DNA from 3 places in the Paraburkholderia sp. GAS199 genome. Region 1 is predicted to be linked to each of the others. Evidence: riboswitches for the same ligand, from Rfam matches in the RefSeq annotation. Region 1 holds a riboswitch; each other region holds the start of a gene.
What was found. A riboswitch is a leader RNA that binds a small molecule or an ion and turns the genes downstream of it on or off. The one in region 1 is predicted to bind cobalamin.
Positions count from the first base shown of each region.

Region 2: another riboswitch for cobalamin. It lies ahead of cobW (cobalamin biosynthesis protein CobW); the one in region 1 lies ahead of P3T18_RS16245 (precorrin-3B synthase).
Region 3: another riboswitch for cobalamin. It lies ahead of P3T18_RS07045 (TonB-dependent receptor domain-containing protein); the one in region 1 lies ahead of P3T18_RS16245 (precorrin-3B synthase).

Region 1 is NZ_JBNDMM010000003.1:1,043,233-1,053,893, reverse strand. Features, by position in the region: gene P3T18_RS16280 (alpha/beta hydrolase family protein) at 1-813, opposite strand, end outside; gene P3T18_RS16275 (AraC family transcriptional regulator) at 816-1,709, opposite strand; gene P3T18_RS16270 (rhomboid family intramembrane serine protease) at 2,009-3,523, shown strand; gene cobM (precorrin-4 C(11)-methyltransferase) at 3,606-4,334, opposite strand; gene P3T18_RS16260 (cobalt-precorrin-6A reductase) at 4,378-5,118, opposite strand; gene P3T18_RS16255 (cobalt-precorrin-5B (C(1))-methyltransferase) at 5,115-6,203, opposite strand; gene cbiE (precorrin-6y C5,15-methyltransferase (decarboxylating) subunit CbiE) at 6,203-7,441, opposite strand; cobalamin riboswitch at 7,537-7,737, shown strand; gene P3T18_RS16245 (precorrin-3B synthase) at 7,831-9,381, shown strand; gene P3T18_RS16240 (precorrin-8X methylmutase) at 9,374-10,000, shown strand; gene P3T18_RS16235 (precorrin-2 C(20)-methyltransferase) at 10,001-10,661, shown strand, end outside.
Region 2 is NZ_JBNDMM010000012.1:394-11,054, forward strand. Features, by position in the region: gene P3T18_RS33420 (flagellar brake protein) at 16-972, shown strand; gene P3T18_RS33425 (vWA domain-containing protein) at 1,015-1,695, opposite strand; gene P3T18_RS33430 (ATP-binding protein) at 1,692-2,762, opposite strand; gene cobN (cobaltochelatase subunit CobN) at 2,759-6,559, opposite strand; gene cobW (cobalamin biosynthesis protein CobW) at 6,564-7,676, opposite strand; cobalamin riboswitch at 7,880-8,160, opposite strand; cobalamin riboswitch at 8,252-8,493, shown strand; gene cobA (uroporphyrinogen-III C-methyltransferase) at 8,735-9,490, shown strand; gene P3T18_RS33450 (cobalamin biosynthesis protein) at 9,487-9,921, shown strand; gene cobO (cob(I)yrinic acid a,c-diamide adenosyltransferase) at 9,918-10,520, shown strand; gene P3T18_RS33460 (cobyrinate a,c-diamide synthase) at 10,524-10,661, shown strand, end outside.
Region 3 is NZ_JBNDMM010000002.1:205,684-216,344, reverse strand. Features, by position in the region: gene ilvD (dihydroxy-acid dehydratase) at 1-715, opposite strand, end outside; gene P3T18_RS07080 (LysR family transcriptional regulator) at 921-1,916, shown strand; gene lgt (prolipoprotein diacylglyceryl transferase) at 2,031-2,936, shown strand; gene P3T18_RS07070 (SIMPL domain-containing protein) at 3,028-3,756, opposite strand; gene P3T18_RS07065 (EVE domain-containing protein) at 3,897-4,355, opposite strand; RNA gene ssrS (6S RNA) at 4,551-4,732, opposite strand; gene P3T18_RS07055 (cell division protein ZapA) at 4,848-5,162, opposite strand; gene P3T18_RS07050 (ATPase) at 5,159-5,527, opposite strand; cobalamin riboswitch at 5,736-5,994, shown strand; gene P3T18_RS07045 (TonB-dependent receptor domain-containing protein) at 6,084-8,012, shown strand; gene P3T18_RS07040 (FecCD family ABC transporter permease) at 8,016-9,095, shown strand; gene P3T18_RS07035 (ABC transporter ATP-binding protein) at 9,092-9,901, shown strand; gene cobT (nicotinate-nucleotide--dimethylbenzimidazole phosphoribosyltransferase) at 9,946-10,661, shown strand, end outside.

The sequences.
Region 1 (10,661 bases):
ATCGCGATACGACGCCCCGGCCCGGGCGCGAGACGCCCTGGTTTGCGGCGATAACGTAGCGAGCGTCGGCGTGCGCGCCTGGTCGCCGGTCAGACGGGCTTTCTCCGGCGGATGACAGATCGCGTCCGCCGCCGGCGACGCGCAGAAGCGTTCGAGCGAGGCCGCGTCGGTGCGCGCGCCGGCCAGTTCGAGCACGGTATAGCCGCCCAGCGAAAAACCCAGTCCGCCGATTCTCTGCGGATCGACATGCGGCCCGAGTTGCGGGTCGGCGAGTATGCCGTCGATCACTTCGCTGGCGTCCGTGGCACGTTCCCACCAGAGCATGAAGCCGTCCTGCGTCAGCGGCTCCAACGCATTGTTGCCCGGATGATTCGTGCCGGCCACGATGTAGCCGTCGGCCGCGAGCGAGGCCGCCAGCCAGTCGAGACTGTCCGCGCTGCCGCCCGTGCCATGCGAAAGCACCAGCAGCGGATAACGCGCCTGCGCGGCGGACACCGGCGCATCGACGGCAGCGGGATGTCCATGAAACAGCGGCCGACCCGGCGCGCCGATGTCATGCGGCGCCTGCGGCACATCGGCATCGACGGGATACCAGACCTGCGTGACGAGCGCTTCGGTCTTCGCACCGCGCCAGTGACGCACGGCAGCCGGATGAAACACGCGCGCGGTCTCGCCGACGTGCCAGCGCGCCGCGTCGGCGGAAGCCGATTCGGCAGAAGCAGCGGACGCAGCAGAAACCGCCGGCACCGGCAGACACGCCGACGCACACAGCGCCGCCACACACGCGGCGGCCCTCCAGCAATCACGAAGCATGGTCATTCCTCGCGGATAGGAATCAGCAGATCCGTCACGCACTCGTGCGGCACGCCCGCAACGCAATGATTGCGGTACAGCTCGAGCGCGGGACGGCTGTCGCGGATGAAGCCGCTGTGCGGGAGCCAGCCCTGATACAGCGCGCGAAACGTGGGGGCGATCAACGCATACGGGCCGACCAGCCGGTGCGCCGCATACAGGCCGCCTTCGAGCCGCAACGACTCGACACCCGTGGGCAGTGTTCCATCCGGACTGGCCGCAGCACCCGTTGCCGCAACACCCGCGATATAGCGAAACCGCTCGCGCGCCTGCGGATCGCGTACGCAGATGCCGATACGCTGACCGTCGTCGGCAAGCGGCGTATCGCGCAGCAGATGGATCAGATCGCGAAAACTTTGGCCGATCGTGGCGACCGGTCCTTCGTGGCGCAAACACAGCACGTCGAGCGGCGCGACCTCGGTGAGTTCGACGCGCGGCAACACATGATCTGGCGCTTCGGGTGAGGTCGGCCCGCCAGCCGGTTGCGTGTCGTCCAGCGGCGCGGCCAGATGCTTCTGACGCGCCCTGAACTCGCTCGGCGTCACGCCGGTAAAACCGCGAAACGCGCGCGCGAAGGCTTGCGGACTGTTGTAGCCGGCGTCGTGCGCAACCGTGGTGACGGACGCCGCCGCGTCGGTCAGACGCTGCGCGGCTTGCGCGAGACGCAGGCTTTGCACGGTCTCCACCACGCTTTCGCCGGCCAGTGCACGGTAGATGCGGTGAAAGTGATACGGCGACAGATGCGCCACTTCCGCCAGGCTGTCGAGCGTATGCGGCGCGCCGGGCTCGATCAGGATCGCCTCGATCACGCGAGCGATCCGTCGACGGTAATCACGTTCGGTGCTGGGCTTCATCATCGCACTAGGATAGCGGCCTCGCGGCCGGAAAACGGTGCAGAGCTTGCCAATTTCGCCGATCGGCCGCTTCGTGACTTTCACCGTCAGCATCGTGGCGCCGACCCCGGCTCGCAAGACCGTCTGCGCTCAGCATTCAACGCTTCGACCGATAAGCGCTTGAATTTGGCGGCCAGGCGAATCAGAATGTCGCGACGCCCCCGATGCGTCATCCCAAGAAAAAATAGAGAGAAGGCGATCATATGGATCGTATGCAACCCATCCTGGCAGCGCCGGGCCACGCTGCAGGAGCGTCCCCGTTCGTGGACCGGCAACGCGCGCCCCACTTCGCGCTGCGCTACTCGATCAAACCCGCCAGGAAGCCAGGCCTGTTCTCCGCCAGTCGCTATGCCTGGGGCATAAAAGGCGAGCTGTCGTTTTCCGATCATGACATGATCCTGCGCCGCTCGGACAACGGCGCGCAACGCAGCATTCCCGGCGACCAGATTTTCGACATCGCCGTGGCCGACCAGACGCTTTCATTCGATGTGCATACGGAACACGGCGAGGTCGAACGCGTCGTGCTGAGCCTGCGCAGTATCGAAGACATGCGCGGCATCGTCGAGTTGATGCCCGTGCGCATGACACCCGAGTTCGCGGCCGCGCGTGTCGCGCTGAACACCTTCAAGGACCGGCTCGCCGCCGTCACGCCGAGCACCTGGGTCACGCATACGCTGATCTCGCTTAACGTTCTGGTGTTCCTCGCCATGGCCGTGACGGGCGCCGGCCTGCTGCGCGTCAACACGCTGAGCGCGCTCGCATGGGGCAGCAATCTCGCCGGCTTCACGCTCGACGGCGAACCGTGGCGTCTTCTCACTGCCGCGTTCGTGCATTTCGGCCTGATGCATCTGTTCTCCAACATGATCGTGCTGTACGCGCTGGGCCGCACTACGGAGCGTCTGTACGGCAATCTGCGTTTTCTCGCGCTCTATGTATTCGCCGGCCTGACCGGAAGTATCGGCAGCCTGCTCGCGCATCCGGCGCTCAACAGCGCGGGCGCGTCCGGAGCAATCTTCGGTGTAGCAGGCGGTCTGCTGGTGTTCGTGCTGCGGTTCGGCCGCGAATTGCCGCCGTCGATCGCCGCGCGCAATCGCACCGCCATGTGGGCCTTCATCCTTTTCAACCTGTATGGCGGCCTGCATCAGCATGCCGCCACGGGACAGGTCATCGACAACGCCGCGCATGTCGGCGGATTGCTCGGCGGCATGCTGATCGGCGTGCTGCTGGCGAGACCGCTCGATATGCAGGCGCGCGCGCAGCATTCGCGCAGGAGCGCGATCGTGTCATGGGTTGCCGCGTGTGTGACGCTTGCCGCTCTCAGCTATCCGCTGCTGCACTTCAGCGCGGAAAAGCGCGAGGAAATCGCGTTCAGCAGAGTGCTCGCGGATGTGAGCGCGGCGCAACGCACAGCACGGGCCGATCAGCTCGAATTCAGCCATATGCGGCTGCGCTCGCAGCTTGAGCGAGATGCGTTGTCCAACCGGTTGATCGTCGAGGCGGTGCCGCAGTGGGACGCGCTGCATGCCGCGGTGGAGAACACGAAACTGCCCGCCGGCTCGCCGCGCGAACCGTTCCGTCAAGCCCTGCTCCGCTATCTGGACGACAACCGGCAGCTCGACCGCTCGGTGGCACTGATACTTTCGCATACGAAGGATGTCGACGCGGAAACCCTCGCCCCGATACGCGCGCTGATCAGCGACGCGCATGTCCAGGCTGACCTGATGAAAAAGCTCGGCCCGAAGCTGTACGCCGAGCAGAACGCCGTGCCGGTCCTGTAGCGGCCGGCCTTCCTTGAACAGGCGGCTTCTGCACGGCCGACGCCGCGAGGCGCCGGTGTCACCGTCGCTGTGACTGCGAAGATCAGAGGTCTTTCGCGTACAGCGTCGAATCGGCGAAACCTTCGGCGGCCAGCACGCGGCCAACCAGAATCAACGCCGTGCGTTCGATGTTGCTCGGCTGCACGCGCGCCACGATATCGTCGAGCGTGCCGGTGATCTTCTCCTCGTCCGGCCAGCTGGCGCGATAGATCACGGCGACCGGACACGCGCCGCCATAATGCGGCCGCAATTCGTCGACGATACGCGCCAGGTGCCGCACGCCGAGGTGAATCGCCATGGTCGCGCGATGACGTGCGAGGTCGGCGAGTTGCTCGCCTTCGGGCATGGTCGTCTTGCTCGCGAATCGCGTGAGTATCAGCGTCTGCGAAATCTCGGGCAACGTGAGTTCGCAGCCGAGCGCCGCGGCGCAGGCGGCGGTTGCGGTCACGCCCGGCACGATCTCATAGGGAATGCCCAGCTCGCGCAAACGGCGGATCTGTTCGCCGATCGCGCCGTAAAGCGACGGGTCGCCGGAATGCACGCGCGCGACGTCCTGACCTTTGCGATGCGCGTCGCCGAGCAAAGCAACGATCTGATCGAGGTCGAGATCGGCCGTGTTGACGACCTGCTGCGCGTTGTGTCCTTCAAGCACCGCAGCGGGCACCAGCGAACCCGCGTACAGGATCACCGGGCAAGTGCGCACGAGACGCTGTCCCTTCACCGTAATCAGCTCCGGGTCGCCGGGACCCGCGCCGATAAAAAACACCGTCATTGCCTGACTCCGTGATTCGTTTCGATCGCTTTTCAGCTTCGCTTCATGCTTGAGAAAACTCGCCGAGCGCCTGCAAAACTTCGGACACCTGTGCGAATTCGCGGTCCACGTCCGGCAGCACGGGACGGCGCAACATCACCACCGGCAAGCCCAGTTCGCGCGCGACCTCGAGTTTCGCCTCGGTGGCGCTGCCGCCGCTGTTCTTGCTCACCACGACGTCGAAGGCTTCTGCGCGGAACAGCGCGCGCTCGCCTTCCAGCGTGAACGGCCCGCGCGCCGCGAGAATGCGTGCGCGTGAGTTGCCTTCTTCATGATCGAGACAGCGCACGGTCCAGAACTGATGCGGCGGAATCTCGTCCAGATGCGCGAGCGGTTCACGGCCGAGCGTGAAAAGCGGCTTCGCGAAAGGCGCAAGCGCGCCGCTGAGTTCGGCCCAATCGCCGACCATGCGCCAGTCGTCGGCGGCCTGCGGCTGCCATCCTTCGCGACGCAGCGCCCAGCACGGCACGCGCGCCGCGCGGCTCGCGTGCACCGCGTTCGCGCTGATCTGCGCGGCATACGGATGCGTGGCGTCGATCACGAGACCGATGCGCTCCGCTTCGATATAGCGCGCCATGCCATCGCTGCCGCCGAAACCGCCGACGCGCACCGTGCAACGCAGATCGTCCGGCACCTTGCCCAGCCCGGCGAGACTGTACACGTGCCCGGGCCCAAGCTGGCGCGCGATCTTCAGCGCGTCGCCGGTGCCGCCCAGCAGCAGCGCGCGTCGTGCCTGACGCATCATCGCGCCCGTCCGATCAGCGTGCCGGCGCGGTCGATCGCAAACATCTCGATCTCGACCTGCGGCGGCACGATGTCGCGCGCCACGGCAAGCGCGTGAGCGCAGACGATATCGGCGAGCGGCACGTTGCGCGCGTGTGCCAACGCCACGGCTTGCTGGCTCGTGTTCGACCCGCGAATGGCCTGCTGCAGGTCGGCGTCGGCGCCTTCCTGTGCAGCCCACGACGCCAGGCTGTCGAGGTCGATGCTCGAATGACGGCTGTGCAGATCGAGATGGCCGGCAGCGAGCTTGCTCAGCTTGCCGAAGCCGCCGCACACGCTCAGGCGCTCGACCGGCGCGCGCTTCATGTGCTTGAGCACCGCGCCGACGAAGTCGCCCATCTCGATCAGCGCGATATCGGGCAGACCGTAGTGCGCGCGCATCGCATCTTCGCTGGCGTTGCCGGTGCAGGCCGCGAGATGCGTGTAACCGTTGGCGCGCGCGACGTCGATGCCCTGGTGAATCGACGCGATATACGCCGAACACGAAAACGGCCGCACGATGCCGGTGGTGCCCAGTATCGACAGGCCGCCGAGTATGCCCAGCCGCGGGTTCATGGTTTTCAGCGCCAGCGCTTCGCCGCCCTCCACGCCGACCGTGACTTCGAAGCCGCCCGCGTAGCCGTGCTCCGTTGCGAGTTCGGCGAGATGTTCGGTCATCATCCGGCGCGGCACGGGGTTGATGGCCGGCTCGCCGACCGGCAAGGTCAAGCCCGCGCGCGTCACCGTGCCGACACCCGGTCCCGCGCGAAACACCACGCCCGGTTGCGGCAGCAAACGCACGCGCGCGAACACGACGGCGCCATGCGTGACGTCGGGATCGTCGCCGGCGTCTTTCACGGTGCCGGCTTCCGCGCCATCGTCGGTGCGTCGGCAGAACACCAGCGGCATCGGCACGAGTTGCCCCTTCGGCAACACGATTTCCGCCACGTCGCTGACCACGCCCGCGAGCAGCAGACGCGCCGCCGCGAGCGAGGTCGCAGTGGCGCAACTGCCGGTCGTGTAGCCGCTGCGGAGCGGCGCGGGCTGTTCGGGCGTTTCGTCGCGCATTACGGTTGCGGGGAAGAATCGGCGTTCGGCGCGGCGGCCGGTTTGGTGACGTCCAGCAGCGTGATCGGCAAGGCCTGACGCCAGGTATCGAAGCCGCCGAGCGGCTGCGCTTCGGCCAGCGCTATACGTGTGAGCGTGCCGCCATGCCGCTCGCGCCACGCGGCCAGCGCCGACTCGCCCTGCAAGGTGACGGCATTGGCGACCAGCCGGCCGCCTTCGCGCAAGCTGGCCCAGCAGGTGTCGAGCACGCCGGGCGCGGTCGCGCCGCCGCCGATGAACACCGCGTCCGGCACGGGCAGGCCGTCCAGAGCGTCGGGCGCGCGGCCGGCCACGAGTTGCAGACCCGGCACGCCCAGCGCGTCGCGATTGTGTTCGATGAAACGCTGCCGCTCCGAGTTGGCTTCGACTGCGATGGCGCGGCAGGTGGGATGCGCGCGCATCCATTCGATGCCGATCGAGCCGCTGCCCGCGCCCACGTCCCACAGCAGCTCGCCCGGCGTCGGCGCGAGGCGCGCGAGCGTGATGGCGCGCACGTCGCGCTTGGTCAGCTGGCCGTCGTGACGAAAGGCGTCGTCGGGCAAGCCGGCGGTGAGCGGCAGACGCGGCGCGCCCGCCGTGTGACGGCATTCGAGCGCGATCAGGTTCAGCGCGGCCGTTTCGCCGGCCGACCATTGATCGGCGCGGCCGTCGACGCGGCGCTCCGAATCACCGCCCAGATGTTCCAGCACGATCATGCGCGTCGCGCCGAAGCCGCGCGCGTTCAGCCATTCGGCGAGCGCCGCGGGCGTGCGGCCGTCCGCGCTCAGCACGAAAATGCGCGCGCCGTCGTGCAGATACGCGTTGAGCGTGGGCAACGGACGGCCCACCAGCGACACCGTGGCGACGTCCTGTAACGGCCAGCCGAGCCGCGCCGCCGCCAGCGACACCGACGACGGCGCCGGCAATACGCGCAACTCGCCCGCCGGCAATTGCCGCGCGAGCGTCGCGCCCACGCCGAACAGCATCGGATCGCCGCTCGCCAGCACGCACACCGGTCCCGCTCTCTCGGCCAGCAAGGGCGCGAGATCGAACGGACGCGGCCATGCCGCGCGTCGCGCAGCGAGCCGCGCCGGCAGCATCTCCAGATGCCGCTCGCCGCCATACACCACCGACGCCTCCAGCAAAGCACGCCGCGCGGGCCTTCCCAAACCGGCAAAGCCGTCGTCGCCTATGCCCACCACTGTCAGCCACGCCGGCATGCATCCATCCTCGTTCCGTAACGTCAAAGTATCTCTAAATAAAGCGCTGTGCCGCGCTGGTCAAAGCGTCCAAGCTCGTTGTGCTGTTCGAAAAAAGGCATAATACAGCCGCCGGTGCCCTTCGGGGCCGAAGAGGGAACACAGCGTCACTGTGGCTGCCCCCGCAACTGTATGCAGCGAGTCCGCCTGCGCTCCGCGCCACTGGTTGCATCGCGATGTCGAATCGCGATGACCGGGAAGGCAGCGGCGGACCACGACCTGCGAGCCAGGAGACCTGCCGGCCAGACTGTTCGTGCCAGCCTACATCGGGCGGGGTGTACCGATGCCGCAGCCATGCCCGCCTTGCGGGCGGCTCGGGCCGTCGCGCGACGCTCAACCCGGTGTCCGTCTTGAATCCAGCTGCGCCCTCCACTACCCGATCCGACGCTGCGCTCGCGCCGCGGCCCTCGGCATGCCCGGGGCTGCTGCGCATCGTGTCGGCGCGCGACGGCGGCATCTGCCGGATCAAGCTGGCCGGCGGCGTGCTGAGCGCCGCGCAGGCCGAAGCGGTCGCCGCTGCCAGTGAGCAGCACGCAGCCGGTGTCGTGGAAGTGACGAACCGCGCCAACCTGCAGATACGCGGGGTGCGCGAAGGACACGAAAGCGCGTTGATCGACATGTTGCTGGATGCGCAGCTTGGCCCGCTGTCCGGCTTCACCGCAGCCGCCGACGACGTGCGCAACGTCATGCTCAGTCCGCTCGCCGGACGCGATCCGGCTTGCCTGTTCGACACGCGCGACCTGTGCGCCGACCTGCTCGCCTTGCTGCAAGGCGATGCGCGCTTCGCGGCGCTGTCGCCGAAATTCGCGTTGCTGCTCGACGGCGGCGAAGCGCTCGCGAGGCTCGATCATCCACACGATATCTGGATCGCGGCCACGCCAGGCGAAGACGGCGTGCGCTTCGTGTTCGGTCTCGCGGGTGGTCCGCCGCCGGCTACGCGGCGCGATCCTGACTCGCGCGACGGGACGCCCGTGAAAGCTACCGGTCGGCTCGGGCAAGACTGCGCGCCGGATTGCAACGTCGTCGCCGCCGTCATGAATCCGCGCAGCGCCGCGCTCGTTGCCGTCCTGCCGACGCAAGTCGTGGCTGTCGTTCGCGCGTTGCTGCACATGTTTCTCGATCTCGCACCGGTTGACGCAACGCGCATGCGTCACCTGCTGGCGACCCATGCGCCGGACGCGCTTTTACAACACGCCCAGCGTTACCTCGATTTTCCTTTGACACACGACCCCGCGCTCGCCACCTGGCAACGCGCCACGCCAGTTGACGCCACGCTTCGTCTGGGCGCGCATCCACAGCGCGCGGCCGGCGAATTGCACAGGTGGCACATGCGTCAAAGGTGGCACGTCGGCGGTCAGCCGCCGCTCGGACGCCTCGACGCCGCCGCCTTGCGTGGCCTCGCCGCGCTGGCGCATCGTCACGGCGACGGCACGCTGCACATGACGCCGTGGCAAAGCGTGCTGCTGACCGACGTCGCGCGTGAGTCGACAGGCGCCGTGCTCGACGCGTTGCAAGCACTCGGTCTCGCTTGCGATGCCGGCGATCCGCTCGCGCGCGTGATCGCCTGCGCAGGCTCGGCCGGCTGCGTCAAAAGCCACGCCGACACCAAGGCCGACGCGCTGCGCGTGGCAGCACGGCTGCCCGACGGCGTCGAAGTCCACCTGAGCGGCTGCTCGCGTTCGTGTGCGGCGGCGGCTTGCGCGCCTTACACACTGCTGGCCGTCTCACCCGGCATGTATGACCTTTATCGCCGCGACACATCGCCGGGCGAAGCCTCGCTGGGCGACACCTCGCCGGGCGACGCTTCGCCAGATTTCGGCGCATCCGTCGCGCGGCAACTCACGATCGAACAGGCTGCCGCCATGCTCGAACAACTGGCCCGGAGCCCTTTAGATGCTTGATTACATTCGCGACGGTCAGGAGATCTATCGCCAATCCTTCGCGACGATCCGCGCGGAGGCCGACCTCGCGCGCATTCCCGCCGACCTCGAAAAACTCGCGGTGCGCGTGATTCACGCGTGCGGCATGGTCGACGTGATCGACGACCTGCAGTTCTCGCCGGGCGCGGGCGCAGCGGGCCGCGCCGCGCTCGCGCAAGGCGCGCCGATTCTCTGCGACGCTGGCATGGTCGCGCAGGGCATCACGCGCGCGCGGCTGCCCGCCGATAACCCGGTGATCTGCACACTGACCGATGCCGACGTGCCCGCGCTCGCGCGCGAACTCGGCAACACCCGCTCGGCCGCGGCGCTCGAATTGTGGCGCCCGCATCTCGCCGGCAGCGTCGTGGTGATCGGCAACGCGCCGACCGCGCTGTTCCATCTGCTCGACATGCTCGACGCCGGCGCGCCCAGGCCCGCGCTGATTCTCGGCTTTCCGGTCGGCTTCGTCGGCGCGGCGGAATCGAAAGCGATGCTCGCCGCCGACAGCCGCGGCGTGCCGTTCGTGGTGGTCAACGGACGACGCGGCGGCAGCGCGATGGCGGCTGCCGCGGTCAACGCGCTCGCCACGGAGGTCGAGTAAATGACGGTGCAAGGACGTCTGTTCGGACTCGGTGTCGGTCCCGGCGACCCGGAACTCATCACGCTCAAGGCGCTGCGTCTGCTGAAGGCCGCGCCCGTGGTCGCGTACTTCGTGGCAAAGGGCAAGAAAGGCAACGCGTTCAGCATCATCGAGGCGCATCTGCACGACGCGCAGCAGCATTTGCCGCTGGTCTATCCGGTGACCACCGAAGCGCTCGAACCGCCTTTGTCTTATGAGGCGATCATCGCGGACTTTTACGACACCGCCGCGCAAATCGTGGCCGGCCATCTGGACGCAGGCCGCGACGTCGCGGTGATCTGCGAAGGCGATCCGTTTTTCTACGGCTCGTATATGTATCTGCACGACCGGCTCGCCGCGCGCTTCGAAGCCGAGGTCGTGCCCGGCGTGTGTTCGATGCTCGGCGGCGCGGCGGTGCTCGGCGCCCCGCTCGTGTATCGCAACCAGAGTCTCTCGGTGCTGTCGGGCGTGTTGCCCGAAGACGAATTGCGCCGTCGTCTCGCCGACGCGGATGCCGCCGTCATCATGAAACTCGGCCGCAATTTCGACAAGGTGCGGCGCGTGCTCGGCGAACTCGGTCTCGCCGGACGCGCGCTTTACGTGGAGCGCGCGACCATGGGCAACCAGCGCATCGTGCCGCTCG
Region 2 (10,661 bases), on a different contig from region 1:
TCCAATCACCAAATTATGGAAAATCAGGCAGAAAGTGTAGCCGTGGAAGCAACGACAGCCGCGCCGTCGACCGCGCAGTCGCCGGTCCTCGAACTCGCCGCCGTGCCGGTCGGCACGGCGCTGGAATGGCCGATCGCGGACGCCGACGGCACGCTGCTGTTCGCGCAAGGCGCCATTCTTGCGACGACCGACGAACGCAAATTCCTGTTCGAACACTTCGCCCCGCAGCGCGGCGACCTGCTCGAGACCGTCCCGCCGCAGGAACCCGCCGCGCCGCCGGCCGCCGAGCACACCGGCGAGTTGTCGCTCAAGGATATGCATCTCGCCATCGGCGCACTGATCGGCATCCGCGCGCAACTGGGCAGCGGCGCGCCGATGCATCCATGCCGCATCATCGGATTCGCTCCGAATCAGGCGCTCTTCATCACGCCGCCGATGCACGAAGGGCGCATGCTCCAGCTCGGTCTGAACGAGAACATCGAGGTCGTCGCCATTGCGAGCCAGGCGGTATTCCGCTTCGTATGCACCGTCGAGGCGGTTTGCCGCTCGCCGTTCGATTACGTCGTGCTGTCGAAACCCGGTGTGATCCGTCGTCTGCGCGAGCGTAAGTCGATCCGCGTGCGCTCGCATCTCGCCGTGCGTTTCGGCATCGGCGCAACGGGCGAGTCGTATGAAGGTCTGGGTCTGGCCAAGGGCATCAGCGCAGTCGGCATGTCGCTGAATGCCTCGTGGACGCTCGGCGCGGTCGGCGACCGTCTGCGCGTGGCGTATCGCCTCAAGTCGTCGGATCTGGACACCGAAATCGAAACCACGGCGGTGATCCGCAATGTGCAGAAGCCCAACGAGCCGGGCGAGCCGACCACCCACGGTCTGGAACTCGACCAGCTCGACGCGGCTCAACAGATGGCAATGAAAGTTTTCGTGTTCGATCGCCAGGACGACGTGCTGTACTGGTCGAACGGCGTGAAATAAGCGCATGTGCCCGGGCTGAGCACCACGCAGCCGCTCAGCCCGTCAATCTTGGCCAGCCAGCGTCTGCGGCGTCACGTACGTCGCGCCCCAGGCGTCGGCGAGCGCCTCGCAACGCCCCAGACGCACCGCCTCCCGCTCGAAGTCGACGAATACGATTTCGTCCGCCGCCGACGGGCGCACAGGCCGATCGCTGCTGCGCCCGTCCGTGAGGATCCACAACCAGCGCTGCTGGGCAGGCTTGCGGCGGGCGCTTTGCTCCAGCAGTTGCGCCGCGCGCCGCACACCCGACGCGAACGGCGTGCCGCCACCGCCGCCCACTGGCCGCAGCCAGCGCTCGTTCCACCAGCGCGGCACGGCCGGACCAAAACGCAGATCGGCGCCCGCTCCGCCAAAACACACGAGCGCGGCCTCGGCACGCGCGGCACTGGCGCGATCGAACAACGCGACCAGCAGACCCTTGGCAAGCGCGAGACGCTGCCCTGCCAGCATGGAACCCGAGCAGTCGAGCACGAAGCAGTGCAACACGCCGCCACGCGGCATCTCAGGTACGTATCGCAGATGCTCGCCGCGCAACGGTTCACCGCGCGTCGCGGCAAGCGTGCCCAGCCAGTCGATGCGTCTGCCCGGCCCGCCCCTGGTGCGGCCGCGCGAGCCCGCACCGGCACCTTGCCGCCATCGAAAACCGCTGCGCGAGTCAGCGGCGGCGCCCTTCCGATGGCTCAGCGTTTTTTTGCGCGCAGCGCGACAACGCCTTTAACCTGAGTGACACCGGCGGGCTGCGGCGGCATATAGCCCCAATCGCCTTCGGCATCGGGTCGGGGGACTTCGCGAGGATCGCCGGCCTGCGCGGCTTCCTGCCCGGCTTCCTGCGCCGCCGCCGGCGGCTGATGCCCGTCGTCGGCGCGCGCCGGCTGATCCTGCTGCGCGCCGTGCTCGTGCCGCCGATGCGCCAGCACCGCGTCGGCCACGCGCTCGACGTGCGCCGTCGTGACTTCCGCCGCCTGTTCCAGCGCGGCCAGCGCCCGCGCCGCACGCAGCATCACCAGATCGGCACGCAAGCCGTCCACGGCGGCCTCGATACATAACTCGCTGACACGCGCATGCACGCGATCGTCGAGCGCGAGCCGCGGCAGTGCTTCGCGTGCGGCGCGAATACGCGCCACGTAATCGGCCTGCCGCCCGGCATAGTCCGCGCGAAAACTCGCGGGATCGAGATCGAAGGCGAGCCGTGTCTTGACGATCTGCTGACGCACCGGCGCGTCGAAGCAGTTCTGCAATTCCACCATCAGACCGAAGCGATCGATCAGTTGCGGACGCAGTTCGCCCTCTTCCGGATTCATCGTGCCGATCAGCACGAAGCTCGCTTCGTGGCTGTGCGAAACGCCGTCGCGCTCGACCGTGTTGACGCCGCTGGCCGCCGCATCGAGCAAGGCATCGACGAGCGCGTCCGGCAGCAGATTCACTTCGTCGACGTACAACACGCCGCGATGCGCCTTCGCGAGCAACCCCGGCGAAAAGCGCACGGAGCCGTCGCGTAGCACGGTTTCGATATCGAGCGTGCCGATCAGCCGCTCCTCGCTCGCGCCGAGCGGCAGATTCACCAGTTGACCCTCGGGCAACAGTTCGGCGAGCGCGCGCGCGGCCGTCGATTTCGCCGTGCCGCGCGGTCCGCTGACGAGCACACCGCCGAGTCCCGGATCGATCGCCGCGAGCAAAAGCGCCTGTTGCAACGACGCCTGACCGATCAGCGCGGCGAAGGGAAAAGCGGGCCGCTGGGTGGCTGCGTTCATGTTTGCATTCCTTCGATCTGCTGCTCGCTCGCGAGCAGATGCTGTTCGACCTGCGCGCGATAGTCGCCCGGCGCCTGCCACAAACCGCGCTGCATGGCTTCGAGCAATCGCTCGCACACCGAATGCAACGCATGCGGATTGTGCCGCTGCATGAACTCGCGGGTGTCCGCGTCGTTCAGATAGGCATCGACGACGAGCGCATATTGATGATCCGCCACCACGCGCGCCGTCGCGTCGTAGCCGTACAGATAATCCACCGTGGCGGCAATTTCAGCCGCGCCCTTGTAGCCGTGACGCTTCACGCCGTCGAGCCACTTCGGATTGACCACGCGCGAGCGGATCACCCGCGCGATTTCCTCGTGCAGCGTGCGAACGCGCGGCGCGGCGGGATTGCTGTGGTCGGCGTGATACACGCTCGGCTGGCTGCCCGCGAGATGCCGCACGGCCGCGACCATGCCGCCCTGAAACTGGTAGTAGTCGTTCGAATCGAGCAGATCGTGTTCGCGGTTGTCCTGATTCTGCAGCACCACGTCCATCGCGGCGAGTCGTGTGCCGAAGGCGTCGCGCGCTTCCACGCCGGCGCTTTTCTGCGTGTACGCAAAGCCGCCCCACGCCTGATAGGCGCCGGCGAGATCGGCGTCGCCGTCCCACTGCTGCGAGTCGATCATGTCTTGCAAGCCGGCGCCGTAAGCGCCGGGCCGCGCACTGAAAACACGCCAGCCGGCGCACGTACGGGCTTCGGTCGCGTCCATGCCGCGCGCGATCAACGCATCGCGCTCGCGCCGCACGCGCGCGCGGATCGGATTCAGATCGTCGGGTTCGTCGAGTTCGGCCACGGCCTGCACGGCCGCATCGAACAGATGCATGACGTTGGCGAAGGCGTCGCGAAAGAATCCGGATACGCGCAAGGTTACGTCGATACGCGGACGATCGAACGCCTCGATCGGCATGATCTCGAAGTCGGTCACGCGATGGCTGCCCGGCGCCCATTTCGGCCGCACGCCGAGCAGGGCCAGCGCCTGCGCGATGTCGTCGCCGCCGGTGCGCATGGTGGCCGTGCCCCACACGGACAAACCGATGGCGCGCGGATAATCGCCCTTCTCCTGCAGATGCCGTTCGATCAGTTGCTGCGCCGACTTCAATCCGAGCGACCACGCTGCCTGAGTCGGCACCGCACGCGTGTCGACCGAATAGAAGTTGCGACCGGTGGGCAAGACGTCGGGACGTCCGCGTGACGGCGAACCGCTCGGTCCGGGCGGCACGAAACGTCCTTCGAGGCCGCGCTTCAGATTGCGCATTTCCTCGCGGCCGCAGGCGTCGAGCCGCGGCAGGATATCGTCGCGCAAGCGCTCGATCACGCGTTCGGTGTGCGGCAATGCCGCGAACTCGTCGCCGGCTTCCGACTGCGAATCGCCGCACACGTCACGCAACAGCTGCGCGGCGAGCAACTCCAGGCGCTCGCGCGTATCGCCGCAATGACGCCACGGCGCATCGCTCACGCGCGCCAGCATGGCGGGTCGCGGCCCCGTCCATGCCGCGCTCCAGTCCACCGTGAGCGGATCGAAGAAATGATCCATGTGCAGGTCGCGCGCCAACGCGTCGATCAAACCCGCCTTGCCGTTCTGTCCGTCGCCGACGGGAAAGCGCCCGAGCGCGAGCAAGGTGTCGCGCCGCTGCACACCTTGCGGCGACTGTCCGAACGTGTGCAGGCCATCGCGAATCTGCGCTTCCTTCAACTCGCACAGCCAGGCGTCGACCCGCGTCAGCAGCACGTCTTCGTCGTCTTCACCGGACGGTTGCGCGAGACTCAGCTCCTCATGCAGACGGTGTTCGACGATGGTCGCGAGTATCGTGCGCCGCAGCAGCTTCGCGCGGCGCGGATCGACCATCAGCGCTTCGTAGTATTCGTCCACCTGCCGCTCCAGATCCTGCAGCGGACCATAGCTCTCGGCGCGCGTCAGCGGCGGCATCAGGTGATCGATAATCACCGCCTGCGCGCGGCGCTTCGCCTGGCTGCCCTCGCCGGGATCGTTGACGATGAACGGATACAGATGCGGCATCGGCCCGAGAATCAGATCGGGCCAGCACGCGTTGCTCAAGGCGACGCTCTTGCCCGGCAGCCATTCCAGATTGCCGTGCTTGCCGACGTGGACCACCGCGTCGATGCCGAACTGATGACGCAGCCAGAAATAGAACGCCAGGTACGCATGCGGCGGCACCAGCTCGGCGTCGTGATAGCTCGCGTAGTCGCCCTGTTCGCGCGAACGCGAAGGCTGAATTCCCACGAACACCTGGCCGCAGCGCCAGCCCGCGATCATGAAGCGTCCGCGCCGCAAGGTCGGGTCCTGTTCGGGCGGACCCCAGCGCGCGTTCAGCGCGTTGCGCGCGTCGGCCGGAAGCCGCGCGAAGTGCGTCAGATAATCGTCGAGCGCGAGACTTTGCAAGGCGGGACGCAGATCGCGCACGACCGGATCGTTCGTCACGCCTTCGGTCAGTTTTTTCAGCAGCGCGTCGCCGTCCGCGGGAAGCCCGGCGAGGCGATAGCCGTCATCGCGCAAGGCCGACAGAATGCCGACCACCGAAGCAGGCGTATCCAGACCGACGCCATTGCCGATGCGTCCTTCGCTCATCGGATAGTTGGCGAGAATCAGCGCGAGCTTTTTCTCCGCATTGTCGAGCGTGCGCAGGCGGCACCAGCGGCGGCTCAGCTCGGCCAGAAAACCGATCCGTTCCTGATCCGGCTGATAGCGCACCACGTCCACTTCGGTGTGCGGGCAGCGATAGGCGAGCCCCTTGAAGCTGATGGCGCGCGTGATGATGCGTCCGTCCACTTCCGGCAGCGCGACATGCATGGCGATATCGCGCGAATTCAGGCCGTGATTGTCCTTGAGCCAGTCTTCGCGATTGCCGCCGCTCAGGATCACCTGCAGGACCGGCGCGTCGCCGGCCAGCGCGAGCGGCTCGGGATCGTCGATCGCCGAGGCGGCGAAGGCCGTGGTATTGAGCACCAGCGCGACCTCGTGCTGCGCGCACAACTGCTGCACCACGTCGCGGCTCATGGCGTCTTTTAGCGAGGTGATCGCGATCGGCAGCGGGTTGAGGCCCTGCGCGTCGAGCGCGTCGATCAGCGCGTCGAACACGGCCGTGTTGGCCGCCTGCAGATGCGCCTTGTAGAACAGAATCGCCGCGACCGGCGCGCCCTCGCGCCAGCGCGCCTGCCAGTCGGCAATCGTGGGCGTGTCGAGTTGCGGGTGGTAGAGCGTGGCAGCGGGCAGCACGCGCGGCGGCGCCGGTTCGCGGCCGTGACCGAATTCGAGGAACGCGATACAGCGCAGGAATGCCTCCGCGTTTTGCGGACCGCCCTCGCGCAGATAACGCCACAGTTGATGACACAGCGCCGCGTCGGCCGTGCTGCGCGCGAGCAGATTGGGATCTTCCTGCAGATCGCCGGAGAACATGGCGAGCGTCTGCTTGTTACGTTCGGCGAGCGCCACCACCTGCTCGATGCCGTACGGCCAGTAAGCCTCGCCGCCGAGGTGATCCACCACCACGACGCGCGCATGCTGCAACACGTCGTCGACGTAAAAGTCGACGGACGCCGGTTGCCGCAGATACGTGACGTTCGCCAGACGCACGCTCGGAAAACCGTCGCCGAGTCGCGGCACCACGCTCGCGAGCAGCGACAGCGTGGTGTCGGCGGAACTGAGCACGACGATCTCGGCAGGCCGCTGATCGATGCGGATGACGCCTTGCGTGTCGTCGACGAAACCGCCCGGCGTCGTGCGCAGCAGATGCATGGCGTCAGGCCTGTTGCGCTTCGTTCGACGGCACGGCGAGCGCGGCGGCCAGCGCAGCGTCGAACGCGCGTTGCAGCGCGGCCTGGTCGAGGTCTTCGCCGATCAGCACGAAGCGGCTCGAATGCTGGATGCGCTCCAGTTCGCCGGCTTGCCAGCGTCGATCGAAATAGCTGTCGAAACGGCGGCCCACGCCTTGAATCACGAGGCGCATCGGCGCGCCCGGCAAGGCGGCGAAACCCTTCACGCGATAGATCGTGTTGCTTTCCACCAGCGACTGCAACGCCGCGATGACCGCTTCGCGCGAACTCGCGTTCGCCTGCACCACCACCGAATCGAACTCGTCGTGGTGATGATCGGCGTCCTCGGCGGAACCGTGGTGATCGTGGCGCAGATGGATCGTTTCCTCCGACGCCGCTTCGAGACCGAGCAGCGTGTGCAGGTCGAGCTGGCCCAGATGCGCGCGCACGATCTTCACCTGCGACGGAATCTCTTCGCGAATCAGCGTTTCCACCGCGCCCTGCTGCGCTTCGTCGAGCAGATCGGTCTTGTTCAGGATCACCAGATCGGCGGCGGACAGCTGGTCTTCGAACAATTCGTGCAGCGGCGATTCGTGATCGAGATTCGGGTCGGCCTTGCGTTGCGCGTCCACGGCGACCGGGTTGTCGGCGAACTGGCCGCTCGCTGCAGCCGGACCGTCCACTACCGTCACCACCGCGTCCACGGTGAAACTGTTCTTGATCTGCGGCCAGTTGAATGCCTGCACCAGCGGCTTGGGCAAGGCAAGACCCGAGGTTTCGATCAGCACGTGATCGATTTCGCCACGTCGCTCGACGAGCTTTTCCATCACCGGGAAAAACTCTTCCTGCACGGTGCAGCACAGGCAGCCGTTCGCCAGTTCATACAATTGGCCTTCCGTCTCGACGCCGTTCTCGTCGCAGCCGATGCCGCAGCCCTTGAGGATTTCTCCGTCGATGCCGAGTTCGCCGAACTCGTTGACGATCACCGCGATGCGCTTGCCTTGCGCATGCTGAAGAATGTGGCGCAGCAGCGTGGTCTTGCCGCTGCCGAGAAAGCCCGTGACGATGGTGACGGGAATCTTGCGCAGTTGAGTTTGCATCGTAGTGTCCATCCGTAGGAGTGGCACGTTCGCGTCCGCGTGCGAGGCATCGGTCGGCATACACGGCTTTCGCCCTGCGGCAGCTCGAATGCGCCTACACAAATGTGCCAACGCATATTCACGCACGGGGACGAAAAACGGCGTTGCCGGAGCAACGAAAAACAGGAATGAGATCATGAGCGCGACGCCGCATCCCCGCGGCGTTCGTCATTGCTTCTCTGGCCGGTATCCGGGCTGGCGAAAGCGCCGCTTCCCCTTCCCGGACGAGTGATTTCTCGTCCAGTGGTGATATGCCGACGCGGCCTTGCGCGTGGACATCGAAGCCGGCTCCGCGGCGCTGAAAAATCCAGCAGCACCGCATTTCGCTTACCGTTGCGGGGGCAGCACAGGTCGAGCCGGCCGCTCGCGCGACAGGCACCCTGTTTCCCGTTTAACTGCGTACGCGCAAAGCGCGCACACGAGCACCAAAGTGCGTGCGAGTTTAGGCTCGCCACCCCGCCACGTCAAGGAAACACGGGCGTCCGGACGTCGGCGGGAGCGTGCCGCGCGGGGTACTTCAAAGGCATCCCGTGTGCTATCGTATGCGCGCGTTTGGTGCCCGCGCATGCGTTCGCATGCGCAGTTAAACGGGAAACAGGCAGCGCGCTGCGCGCTCAACCTGTGCTGTCCCCGCAACGGTAAGCGACCTGCGTCGCCAGGCTCGACAGTCTGGCCACGCGCATGCGTTTTCAGCAATGCCACTGTCCGGCGAACCGGACGGGAAGGCAAAGCGCATGAGGCCGCCAGCCCGGATACCGGCCAGACGCGGAGGCGGCGAACCCCACGCTGCCGGACGCCGGAATCCGCGAGGGACGGATGCGAAGGCGCTGGAACACGTTGCGGCACACCCGTTCGCCCGCGAAATGCTCAGTTCGATGAGTGTTCGACGACTTCGCGGCGAATGGCGGCGCCGGCGTGTGCAATCTGTCGTGCTGCATGACCTCTTATTTCCGCTGGGCCGTCTTCACGGTCCGACCTCTTCCCCTTGTCACGACATGGCGCGTGCCATGCGCGCCGCGATGAGCCGCGCCTGGCTGATCGGCGCCGGTCCCGGCGACGTCGAACTGATGACGCTCAAGGCATGCCGCGCGCTCGGCGAAGCCGACGTGGTGCTGGTCGACGATCTGGTGAATCCCGACGTGCTGCAATTCGCGCGCGCCGACGCGCAGGTGGTCTACGTCGGCAAGCGCGGCGGTCATCCGTCGACGCCGCAAGCGGGCATCGTCGCGATGATGCTGGCGCATGTGCAGGCCGGGCGCAGCGTGGCGCGTCTGAAAGGCGGCGATCCGTTCGTGTTCGGCCGTGGCGGCGAGGAACAGCAGGCGCTGCACGAGGCCGGCGTCGAGGTCGAAGTGATCAACGGCATTACGGCCGGCATCGCGGCACCCGCCGCGATCGGCATTCCCGTTACGCATCGCGATCACGCGCAGGGCGTGGTATTCGTGACCGGTCACGGCGCGGGCAGCGCCGAGCCCGACTGGCAGGCGCTCGTCGCGACGCGCATGACGCTCGTGATCTACATGGGCATGCGCCGGCTCGACGATATCGCCGCCGCGCTGCTCGCGGCCGGCATGAGCGCCGACACGCCATGCGCAGCGATCGAATCCGCCACCCGTCCCGAGCAACGGCACGCGCTCGCGCCGCTGCGCGATTTCGCCGGCACCGTGGCGCACGCCGGACTCGGCTCGCCGGCCATCGTCGTGATCGGCGGCGTGGCGTCGCTGGCCTTGCCGCGCACACAGCGCGTGGACGACCTTGGCCGCGAGCCGCAATGAAAACGCTCACCGTCGGGATCGGTTGTCGCCGCGGCGCGAGTGCCGCGCAGATCGAAGCGGCCGTGCAGGCGGCACTCGGCTCGCTCGGCGTGCACGACATGGCGGGCGTCGGCGTCGTCGCAACAGTCGATCTGAAATCGGACGAAGCCGGCCTGCGCGAATTCTGCACCCGTCACGCGCTGCCGTTGACCCTGTTCGGCCGGGCCGAGATTGCCGCCGCGGCGAACCTCGGCGCGCCGGGCTTGGCGTCCTGCGCCGCCCGCACGCATCTCGGCGTGGACGGCGTCTGCGAGCCCTGCGCGGTGCTCGCGGCCACGCAGATGTGCGGCGCCACAGTCGCGCTCGCGCTGCCTAAAACCGCTTTCGGCAACGTCACGGTTGCGATTGCCACGACTCAACTCCAACCCGATCTTTCACAGGACCGTCCATGAAGACCGATCCCGAATCCCATCAACGCATGACCGAGCGCCGGCGCGAAGGCCACGAGAAAAAGCAGGCCGCCGCCACGCATGAAAAAGGCCTGCTGATCGTCAACACGGGCACGGGCAAAGGCAAGACTACGGCCGCCTTCGGCATGGCCGTGCGCGTGCTGGGACACGGCATGCGTCTTGGCGTCGTGCAGTTCATCAAGGGCGCGCTGCACACGTCGGAGCGCGACTTCCTCGGCGCCATCGCGCAATGCGATTTCGTCACGATGGGCGACGGCTACACCTGGAACACGCAGAATCGCGACGCCGACATCGCCACCGCCCGCAAAGGCTGGGACGAAGCGCGCCGCATGATCGAAAGCGGCGAGTACCAGATGGTGATTCTCGACGAACTGAACACCGTCCTGAAGTACGAATACCTGCCGCTCGACGAAGTGCTCGGCGTGCTCAACGCGCGCCCGGCCATGCTGCACGTGGTCGTGACCGGCCGTCACGCGCCCGACGCGCTGATCGAGGCCGCCGATCTCGTCACCGAAATGCGCATCGTCAAGCATCCGTATCGCGAGCAAGGCGTGAAAGCGCAAGCCGGCGTGGAGTTCTGACAGATGGCCGCGGCCTCGTCGGGTAACGCTGCCGGTGCATGTCCCGCGCTGTTCATCAGCGCGCCGGCCTCCGGTCAGGGCAAGACCACGATCACGGCGGGACTCGCGCGCTATCACCGGCGCCGCGGTCTGCGCGTGCGC
Region 3 (10,661 bases), on a different contig from region 1:
GCACGCGCGCCGATTCGGCCGCCGAGTCGACCTTCTCCTGATCCGGATTGGCCATCGTCGACGAGTAAAACAGCGACATGCCCAGCGCTTCGAACGACGAGCTCATGGTGTTGGCGGTGTACATGCCGCCGCACGAGCCCGTGGACGGGCATGCGTTCTTCTCGACCCCTTCGAAATCTTCCTGCGACATCCGGCCGGCCGTGAATTCGCCCACCGCTTCGAACGACGACACGATGGTCAGATCGACGCCTTTCCAGTTACCCGGACGGATCGTGCCGCCATAGACGTAGATGCTCGGCACGTTGGTGCGCAGCATGCCGATCATGCCGCCCGGCATGTTCTTGTCGCAGCCGCCGATCACGATCACGCCGTCCATCCACTGACCTTGCACGCAGGTCTCGACGCAGTCGGCGATCACTTCGCGCGACACCAGCGAGTACTTCATGCCTTCGGTGCCCATCGACATGCCGTCCGAAATGGTCGGCGTGCCGAAAATCTGCGGATTCGCGTCCGACGCCTTGACGGCGGCGACGGCTGCGTCGGCCAGACGCTGCAGACCGGCGTTGCAGGGCGTGATGGTCGAGTGGCCGTTGGCGATGCCGATCATCGGCTTGTCGAAGTCGGCTTTTTCATAGCCGAGCGCGTAGTACATCGAGCGGTTCGGCGAGCGCGCCACGCCCTGCGTAATGTTCTTCGAACGACGGTTGTATGCCATGGGGAACTCCAGTCTGTTTTGTTTTGAGCCGTGCCTGGGTACGTCAGTATCGGGCGGTTTGCGGGTGCTGTCCTGGACGGCCGGCGACGGGCCGCCGGTTGCATCAGTCCAGTGTAGGTCGGGCGCGTCGCGCAAGGATGCAGTTTTGCCAAACGCGTGTCCAATATATTATTCAGGCTCGATTAGGTCGTAAAATGTATTAATCATGCTGCCCGTCACGCCCGACCTGCGCCAGTTGCGCTATTTCGTCACCGTCGCCGAAGAAAAGCACTTCGGGCGGGCCGCCGCGCGCCTGTCCATGACGCAGCCGCCGCTCTCGCAGGCCATCCGCGCGCTCGAAGAAACGCTGGGAGTCGAACTGTTCGCGCGCACCAAGCGCTCGGTCGAACTGACGCCCGTGGGGGCCGACCTGCTGCCGGAAGTGCAAAGATTGCTGGCCGCGGCGGAAGGTTTGCGGCCGCTGGCGCAAAGTCTCGCGCGCGGCGAGGCGGGCGTGCTGCCGCTCGCTTTCGTGTCCACGGCGGACTACGGCCTGCTGCCGCTGCTGCTGCGCGACTTCGGCGCGCGCTACCCACGGGTGCGCCTCGAACTGACCGAGGCCACCAGCGACGTCCAGGTGGACGAACTCGTTGCCGGGCGCATCGACGCCGGCCTCGTGATCGCGCCGCTGCCGTCGCGTCACCTGACCCAGCTATCGTGGCTGCCGCTTGCTCGCGAGCCGCTGGTGATCGCGATGTCGACCGACATGGCGGCGCGCATCGAGGGCAGCGCGCAAGCCCGCGGGACGGCGCCGGACAGCGCGCTGCCCGAGTGGCTCGATGCGCCGATCAGCCTGCGCGAAGTCGCCGACGAACCGCTCGTGATCTTCCCAAGACGTTTGGCGCCGGGCTTTTATGACATCATTATGGATTGCTACGGCGTGGCGGGTGTCGCGCCCCGCGTCGGACAGGAGGCGATCCAGATGCAAACGATCGTGAGCCTCGTGTCCGCCGGCATGGGTGTCGCACTGGTGCCGCAATCGCTGCGTAATCTGCGCCGCACCGGTGTGGTGTATCGTCCGTTGCGGGAATCGGTGCCGGCAATCGAAACCGGGCTCGTCTGGCGCACGGCGGAGGTGAGTCCGGTGCTGGCGGGCTTTATCGACATCGCACGTGCGCATGCGGCCACGGTCGAAGCGCAAACGGCGGGGGCGCGCGGCTAGTGTCGCCGCGTCACTCGCGCCGGTTTGCTTCGTTACGTCGCGCATACCGCTGCACCGCACATTAACCTGCAAGCAAGTCTTCGCTTCTGAACCTGAACTGCCCATAACAACACGATGCTCATTCACCCGAATTTCGACCCCATTGCCATTCATCTGGGGCCGCTCGCTGTGCGCTGGTATGGACTGATGTATCTCGTCGCGTTCATCGCGGCGATCGTCGTCGGCCGTCTGCGCCTGCGTTTGCCGTATGTCGCGGCGCAAGGCTGGACCGCCAAGGACATCGACGACATGCTGTTCTACGGCGTGCTCGGTACGATTCTCGGCGGCCGCCTCGGCTACGTGCTGTTCTACAAGGCGAGTTTTTACTTCGCGCATCCGCTCGACATCTTCAAGGTGTGGGAAGGCGGCATGTCGTTTCACGGCGGCTTCCTCGGCGTGACGCTCGCGATGGTGCTGTTCGCCTATCAACGCAAACGCTCGTGGCTGCAAGTGACCGATTTCGTCGCGCCGATGGTGCCGACCGGGCTCGCGGCAGGGCGCCTCGGCAACTTCATCAACGGCGAACTGTGGGGCCGCGTGACCGACCCGACAGCGCCGTGGGCGATGCTGTTTCCGGGCGCCGCACCGGACGACGCGGTGTGGCTCAGCAAGCATCCCGATCTTGCCGCGCAATGGCATCTGAACGAAGTGTTCGCGCAATATCACATGCTGCCGCGTCATCCGTCGGAGTTGTACGAGATCGCGCTCGAAGGCGTCGCGCTGTTCTTCGTGCTGTTCTTCTTCTCGCGCAAACCGAAGCCGATGGGCGCGATTTCCGCGGTCTTCCTGATCGGCTACGGCCTCGCGCGCTTCACGGTGGAATTCGCGCGCGAACCCGACGACTTCCTCGGCTTGCTCGCCATGGGTCTTTCGATGGGGCAATGGCTCTCGCTGCCGATGATTCTCGCGGGCATCGGTATGCTGGTCTGGTCGTATCGGCGCGCGCGTCGTGAACCGGCGCAGGCCGTGGGCGTGAACTGAACGACATACCGCACGTCGGTACAACAAACGCAAAAACGCCACGGCATGCCGTGGCGTTTTTTTTGCGCGTAGTCCCGCTCGATTCCGCTGATTACTTCATCTGCACCGAGCCGGACACGTTGACGGTGACCGTGGATGTCCCGCCTTCGAGCGGTACCGGCGCGGCTTTTGCGTCGGCGCCCATGGCGCGCGCGCTCATCATCATCATGGGACGCGGCATGACGCCGTTGTGGCCCACGTTTACCTCGCGGATGGAATAGCTGCTGTAACCGAACGCCTGCGCCGACGAAGCCGCCTGGTCGCGGAACGATTTGATGGCTTCGCCGGTGAGCTTCTGCTCGGCCGCGCGTTGCGCTTCCGGCGACAGCGAGAATTGCACGTTACCGACCTGCATGATCGATGCCATCTGTCCGGCGAGCTTCGATGCCGCAGCGAAGTCGTGCGATTCCAGCACGATCTCGGTACGGCCGCGCCACGCGGAAATGCGGCCGTCGCGATCCGTGGACGGATAGATCGAGAACGAACCGGTGCGCGCCGTGACGCCGCTCACGCCCTTGGCTTTTTGCAGCGCGGCGTCTGCGCGCTGATTGAGCGTGGACGTGAGTGCCGACGGATCGCTCGCTTCCTGCTCGTAGAACAGCGTGATGTCGACCACGTCCTGCGGCACCTCGGCGCTCGCCTGCGCATTCAGCGACAGCACGCCGGCAGGCTGATACTGCGTGACGGTTTGCGCGCGAGCCATGACCGGCGTCAGCGCGAGCGCGGCGGGTGCAGCGCACGCGAGAGCGAGCGCCAGTGCACGAGCGGTGTTGTTTTTCATTGTTGGACCCTTTGCTTGAACGGTTGCGCACGAACAGGACATGCGCCGCGCAATGGCACGGCGCTTGCAAGTCCCGTTTGCGAGTCCGTTAGGCGCTTGTAACCTTCGCTTGGTTCCCGGATTCGACGCTTACCTCGATCTCAGACAAGCTGCTTCGTGATAAAGCGCCATTCGGCTTCGGTCACCGGCGTGATGGACAGGCGGTTGCCTTTGGCCAGCACGCGCATGTCCTTCAGTTCTTCATGCTCACGCAGAGCGGTGAGCGGAATCAGCGGAATTTTCTTTTTGAATACGACGTCGACGAGCAGCCAGCGCGGTGTTTCCTGCGACGACTTCGGATCGTAGTACGGACTCTTCTTGTCGAATTGTGTGGGGTCCGGATACGCGGTGGACGACACCTCGGCGAGACCCGCGATGCCCGGTTCGGGGCAACTCGAATGATAGAAGAGTACGCCGTCGCCGACCTGCATCACGTCGCGCATGAAGTTGCGCGCCTGATAGTTGCGCACGCCGGTCCATGGCAACGTGCGGTGCGGTGCATGGGCGAGATGGTCGATGCTTGCTTCGTCCGGTTCGGACTTCATTAGCCAGTAGCGCATGAATCGAATAGAACGTGGAGAGGTTGATGTTCCCGCGAAGGTCCCTGAAAACGCAACGCTAAAAACCCGACAGCAAAAGAACGCAGAAAAAACGCGGCGCCTGAACGTAGCACCGAACGCGGTACCTGAACGCAGCACCGAACGCAGCACCAAAAGAAAAACGGCACCGAACCGAAGTCCGATGCCGTTTTGAATAAGGTCCCCGCCTTAGCCGCTAGGCCGGCATCCTGAACCGGGGGTTCAGAATTGGTCGCAGTTAGCAGCACTTCGGGTACATCAGACAGAGTGACGCGCACACCCGTGCTACAAATTTCCGCAACCGTGCACATGGCATTGGTTCAAGGAATATATGACCTTGGCGAACCAGGCAGGGAAGCTTGACCTGTTGAACTCAAACGTTTGCCCGAGACTTCGCTCACGCACCTCACTTGAATTCGCAACCTGTCTCAGGACAGGTTGCTTGAAACTGTTTAGGTACTCAGTGCAGACCGCTTACTGCATGCTGTACTGCTGAATCACAGTACCCAGTTGTTCGTTCATTTGATGCATTGTACGCCGGATTTCCTCAGCGGGAAATGCTTCTCCGTGCCGCACGCTCGATTGAAGCTTAAGCAGTTCCGATGCCAGCGACAGCGCAGCCATGACAGCAATGCGATCCGTGCCGCGCACGTTGCTGTTGTTACGGATCTTCGACATTTCCGCGTCGACGCGAGCCACTGCTTCAAGCAGCGCGCCTTCGGTTTCCGGCGAGCAGGCGAGCCGGTACGGTACGCCCAGAATCGATACTTCGATCTGCTTGGTGGTCATGCATTTTCTCCGTGGCGGGTGGCTTCGCTATCGGCATTGACCTCGTGCGCGAGCTCCTGCTGCGCGGGCTCGAGCAGATCGAGCTGGTTGTCCGGCTCGTTGTGCGCGCGAGCGCGCGGCAGCTTCTCGATGATCGCATTCAGGCGCACCTGGGCGTCGTCGATTTTTGCCGACAGGGCGTCGCGTTCCGCTTGCAGCGCATCGCGCTCCTCGCGCAACAACGCGAGTTCGGTGCGCGTGGCTTCGGCCTCGGCGCGCGATTGCGCAAGCTGCTCTTCGAGCGCGAGACGCGCTTCGTTGTGCCGCTGGCTGATCGCGATCAGCTTGCCGATATTCTGTGAAAGTGATTCGAGTTCGGTGAGCATGTGCTGCGTCCTCTAAAGACATCGCATTTTAGCGCGGAATATCGCAGGTTCCGACTATTGTCTCGTTTCGAGACGTAACAACATCGCTTTATGCAGGCATTTTATGGACCTTACGATGAAAAACCACTCATGCATCGGACAATAACCTGCGTTTTACAGAACAGCACGAACACGTTTTGACGATTCTTGACGGGTCGGGAGGGCGCTCATAAACTGATCGTTCTCTGGTGCCCGCGCGCGCTTTTCATAGTGTGCGCAGTTAAACGGGAAGCAGGGCGCGCCGTTCATTTCTGCCGAACGCGCCAACCTGCGCTGCCCCCGCAACGGTAAGCGACCGCATCACATGCAGGTCGATTCCAACCGCATGTTCGAAGCTGAACGTGCGAGTGTGCCACTGCGCGTCACGCGTGGGAAGGCGGGATCGATGTGTCGCCAGCCCGGATACCGGCCAGAGGGAGAGTGTCGTCACCGCGCAAACGTTAAAGTGCGGGCGCCTCGTTACGCATCGGCCTGCGGGGAAGCGGGCCGCGCACGCTATCCACAGGAATACCACTCCATGTTGTCCCCCATCGCTCGTGCGGCGATGCTCGCGTTTGCGAGCACGCCGCTCGTCGTGCATGCGCAGGCCGCCGCGCTTGATGCGTCCGCTACGCCGTCGTCTTCCGCAGCGGACGCTGCACCGGCGGCCGCGTCGGTCGCTGCGTCTTCCGTCGCTGAGTCATCCGTCGTACTGTCGCCGCTCGTGGTCACCGCTGAACGCGGTCCGCAACCGCTTGCCGACGCCATTCCACAGACCACGCTGTTCGACCAGCAGGATATCGCCGACACCACCGCTACCGATCTGCCGGGTCTGCTGCAACTCGCACCGGGCGCGCAGATATCCCGCACGGGTGGTCCCGGTTCCACGACCAGCCTGTTTCTGCGCGGCGCGTCGTCGACTCAGTCGCTCGTGCTGATCGACGGCGTACGTGTCGATTCGGTGAGTCTCGGTTCGTCGCAACTCGCGCAGATTCCGCTCGATCAGGTCGATCACGTCGAAGTGGTCAACGGCAACGTGTCGGCGTTATACGGGTCGGGCGCGATCGGCGGCGTGGTGCAGGTCTTCACGAAAGACGGCGGCGATCATCCGCCGCGCTTCAATTTCTCGCTCGGCTACGGCAGCTATCACACGCAAACGCAGCAGGCGGGCGTGAACGGCGCGCTGGACAAAGACGGCAACACGACCTTCAGCATCTCGCTCGCGCGCTCGAAAGACGATGGCTTTTCCTCGCTGAATCCGCGTGAAGCGCCGGGCGCGAATCCGAATGCGAACGGCTATCTGAACGAGAGCATCAGTGCATCGCTGCGTCACAAGTTCAGCGAGAAGTGGGATGCAGGCGTCACGTATTTCCAGTCGAACGGCAACAACAGCTACGACAACGCGTATGGCGTGCCGACCGATCTGAACAATCTGTCCAGCAAGGTGCGCCAGGTGTCGGCGTTCGCAAACGGCAAGCTCACCGACTGGTGGACCACGCACTTCATCGTCTCCGAAGGCGACGATCGCAGCGTGTCGAACACCAACGGCGTCTACAACGGCCGCTTCGATACCGACAATCGCCAGTACACATGGCAGAACGATTTCGCGCTCGCCGCGCAGCAGAAACTGCAGGTGGGCTACGAGCATCTCGATCAGACGCTCGACTCGGACACGTTCGCCGCGCCAGACCGTCACGTGGATTCCGGCTTTGTCGGCTACACGGGACGCTTCGGACGCAACCAGATTCAGGCCAACGTTCGGCGCGATCAGTATTCCGATTTCGGCGGAGCGAACAGTTACTATCTCGGCTACGGTTTCGACATCACGAATCACTGGAAGGCAACCGCAAGCTATTCGGATTCGTTCCGCGCGCCGAGCTTCGACGATCTGTACTATCCGTTCAGCGGCAATCCATCGATCCAGCCCGAGCGCAGTCATTCGGTCGAAGCAGCATTGCAGTACGCGTCGAATGCGTTGGGCGTGATGCGGCTGAGTGCTTTCCAGACACGCTACTCGAATCTGATCGACTACCAGCAGGTGACGCCCGGCATCTACGTCGCCGAGAACGTCGGGCATGCGAAGGTGCAGGGGCTCGAAGGATCGTGGAGCGGTCACGTCGGTAAGACGGACGTGCGCGCGTCGCTCACGCTGCAGAATCCGGTCGATCTCGACAACGACGTCGACCTCGTGCGCCGCGCGCGGCGTTTCGGATCGCTGGCGGTGAATCGCAGCCTGGCCGGATGGCGCGTCGGCGGCGAGTGGATCGTGAGTGGACCGCGTGAAGACAGCAGCGGCAAGCTGGGCGGATACGGTGTCGTGAATCTGTCGGCGCGCTACAACTTCACGAAAGCGTGGTACGTGACGGCGCAAATCCAGAACCTGTTGAATAAGGACTATGAAACGGCCTACTCGTATAACTCGCCGCGACGCGGTGCCTATGTCACGGTCGGCTGGCAGCAGCAGTAACGCATGCCGTCCGCTGAGGGCGCGCGCTTGAACCGCGCTTCGGTTCCGGCGGTTTCGCCGGGCGCATCGTTGCGCGCGATGAGCGCGAAACGCGCGGCCACGATCTGGCTCGCGCTCGGCGTGATCGCGCTCGCGTTGCTGATGGCGTCGCTCGCGCTGGGCAGTGTGCCGCTCGCGCCGTCGCGCGTGCTCGCGGCGTTGCTGCCTTCGCAACACGGCACCTCGGACCTCGCCGCTGAAATCGTGCGCAATCTGCGTTTGCCGCGTGCATTAGCGGGTTTCGCGTGCGGCGCCTTGCTCGCGTTGGCCGGCGCATTGCTCCAGGTGCTGCTGCGCAATCCGCTGGCCGAACCGTATGTGCTCGGCGTCTCGGGCGGCGCGGCCACCTTCGCGTTGATCGCCATGATCGCGGGCTGCGCCTGGTGGATCGTCGACGCCAGCGCGTTCGCCGGCGCCTTCGTTTCCATTCTGCTGGTGCTCGGTCTTGCGCGCCGCGAGTTGTGGCGCGGCGAACCGCAGGACACGTCGCCCCGTTTGCTGCTGACCGGCGCGGTCATTGCCGCCGGTTGGGGCGCGCTCATCACCTTGCTGCTCAATCTCGCACCCGATAGCCGTTTGCGCGGCATGCTGTTCTGGCTGACCGGCGATCTGAACGGCGGCGCGTTGCCCTGGACGGCGCTCGCAGCGCTCGTCGTGGTGCTGGTGGCCATCGTGCCGTGCGCGCCGCAACTGAACGTGCTGCTGCGCGGCGATGCTGCCGCGCAGGCGCTCGGCGTCGCGGTGATGCCGCTGCGTTTGCGCGTGTATCTGGTGGCGTCGCTCGCGGCGGCGGCGGCGGTGACCACGGCGGGCACGATCGGCTTCGTCGGTCTCGTCGTGCCGCACATGCTGCGGCTCGCGTTCGGCAACGATCAGCGCATGCTGCTGCCGGCCGCCGCGCTCGGCGGCGGCGCGGCCGTGATGGGCGCCGATCTGATCGCGCGCACGGTGATCGCGCCGGCGCAGCTGCCGGTCGGCGTCATTACGTCGATTGTCGGCGTGCCGGTGTTTTTGTGGATGCTGCTGCGCAGGCGGCGCTCATGAAGGCATCGACCGCATTGCGTCCCGCTTCCGATGCTTCGCTGAGCGTCCAGCGTCTGAGCTTGCGCGCCGGCGCGCGGACCTTGCTCGACGCCTTCACGCACACCTTTTACGCGGGCGAAGTCTGGTGCATCGCGGGTCCGAACGGCGCGGGCAAGACTACGCTAATCTCGACGCTCGCCGGACTCTCCACGCCGTCGGCGGGACACGTCGAACTCGACGGCACGCGTCTCGCCGACTGGCCCGCGCTGCCGCTCGCACGGCGCCGCGCGTTGATGCCGCAAAGCGCGCACGATGCATTTAGCGCGAGCGTGCTCGACATCGTGACACTCAATCGCTTTCCGCACCTGAACGGTTGGGGCTGGGAACGCGAAGCGGATCGCGACGCGGCGCAGGCCGCACTGGATCTGCTCGGCCTCGCCGCTCTGGCCTCGCGTGACGTGCTGTCGCTCTCGGGCGGCGAACGTCAACGTGTTGCGCTGGCCGGCGTGATGTGTCAGGACGCTTCGTTGCTCCTGCTCGACGAGCCGCTCTCGCATCTCGATCTGCATCATCAGATTGACTGCCTCGACGCGCTGGTCGCCTGGACGCAGCAAGCCGCGCGCACGGTGCTGTTTTCCTGTCACGATCTGAATCTCGCGCGCCGCTTCGCCACGCACGCGTTGCTGCTCGACGGCGAAGGCGGCGCGTATGCCGGCCCGGTTCACGACGTACTGACGCCCACGCTCACGAGCCGCGCATTCGGCTATCCATTGATCCTGATTCGCGACGGCGAACACGAGGCGCTGATTCCCGCGCCGCACCGTTAGTCGTCCGCCGTCAGCTCAACTTACTCTTTTTACGCAGACCCCTTATGACTTCACTGCCACGTTTGCCGGGATTGCCCGAAGTCGAGCCGCTCGATCAGTCCATGCGCGCCGAACTGCAACACATCATCGATACGAAGACCAAGCCGCCCGGCAGTCTCGGCCGGCTCGAAACGCTGGCTCGACAGATGGGTCTGATCCAGCGCAGCACGCGTCCCGCCGTGACACGTCCGGCGATGATCGTGTTCGCCGGCGACCACGGCATTGCCAACGAAGGCGTGAGTCCTTATCCGCAAGCCGTCACCGCGCAAATGGTCGCCAACTTTCTGGCCGGCGGCGCAGCGATCAACGCATTGAGCCGCGTCGCGGGCATCGAACTCGAAGTGGTGAACGCGGGCATTGCAACGCCCTTGCCGTCCACCGCAGGTCTCGTCGACATTCCGGTCGCGGCCGGCACGCGCAACTTCGCGCACGAACCCGCCATGACGCGCGAGGAAGCCTTGGCCGCGATGCGCGCGGGCGCCGCTCGCGTGCAGCATCACGCTGCGCTCGGCACCAACGTGATCGGCTTCGGCGAAATGGGCATTGCCAATACGTCGGCGGCGGCGTGTCTGATGAGCCGTCTGTGCAGCGTGCCGATCGACGAATGCGTGGGGCGCGGCACCGGACTCGACAACGCCGGACTCGCGCACAAACGCAACGTGCTGGCGTCGGCGCTCGCGCGTCATCCTGAAACGGTCGACGCCATCGATGCGCTCGCCAC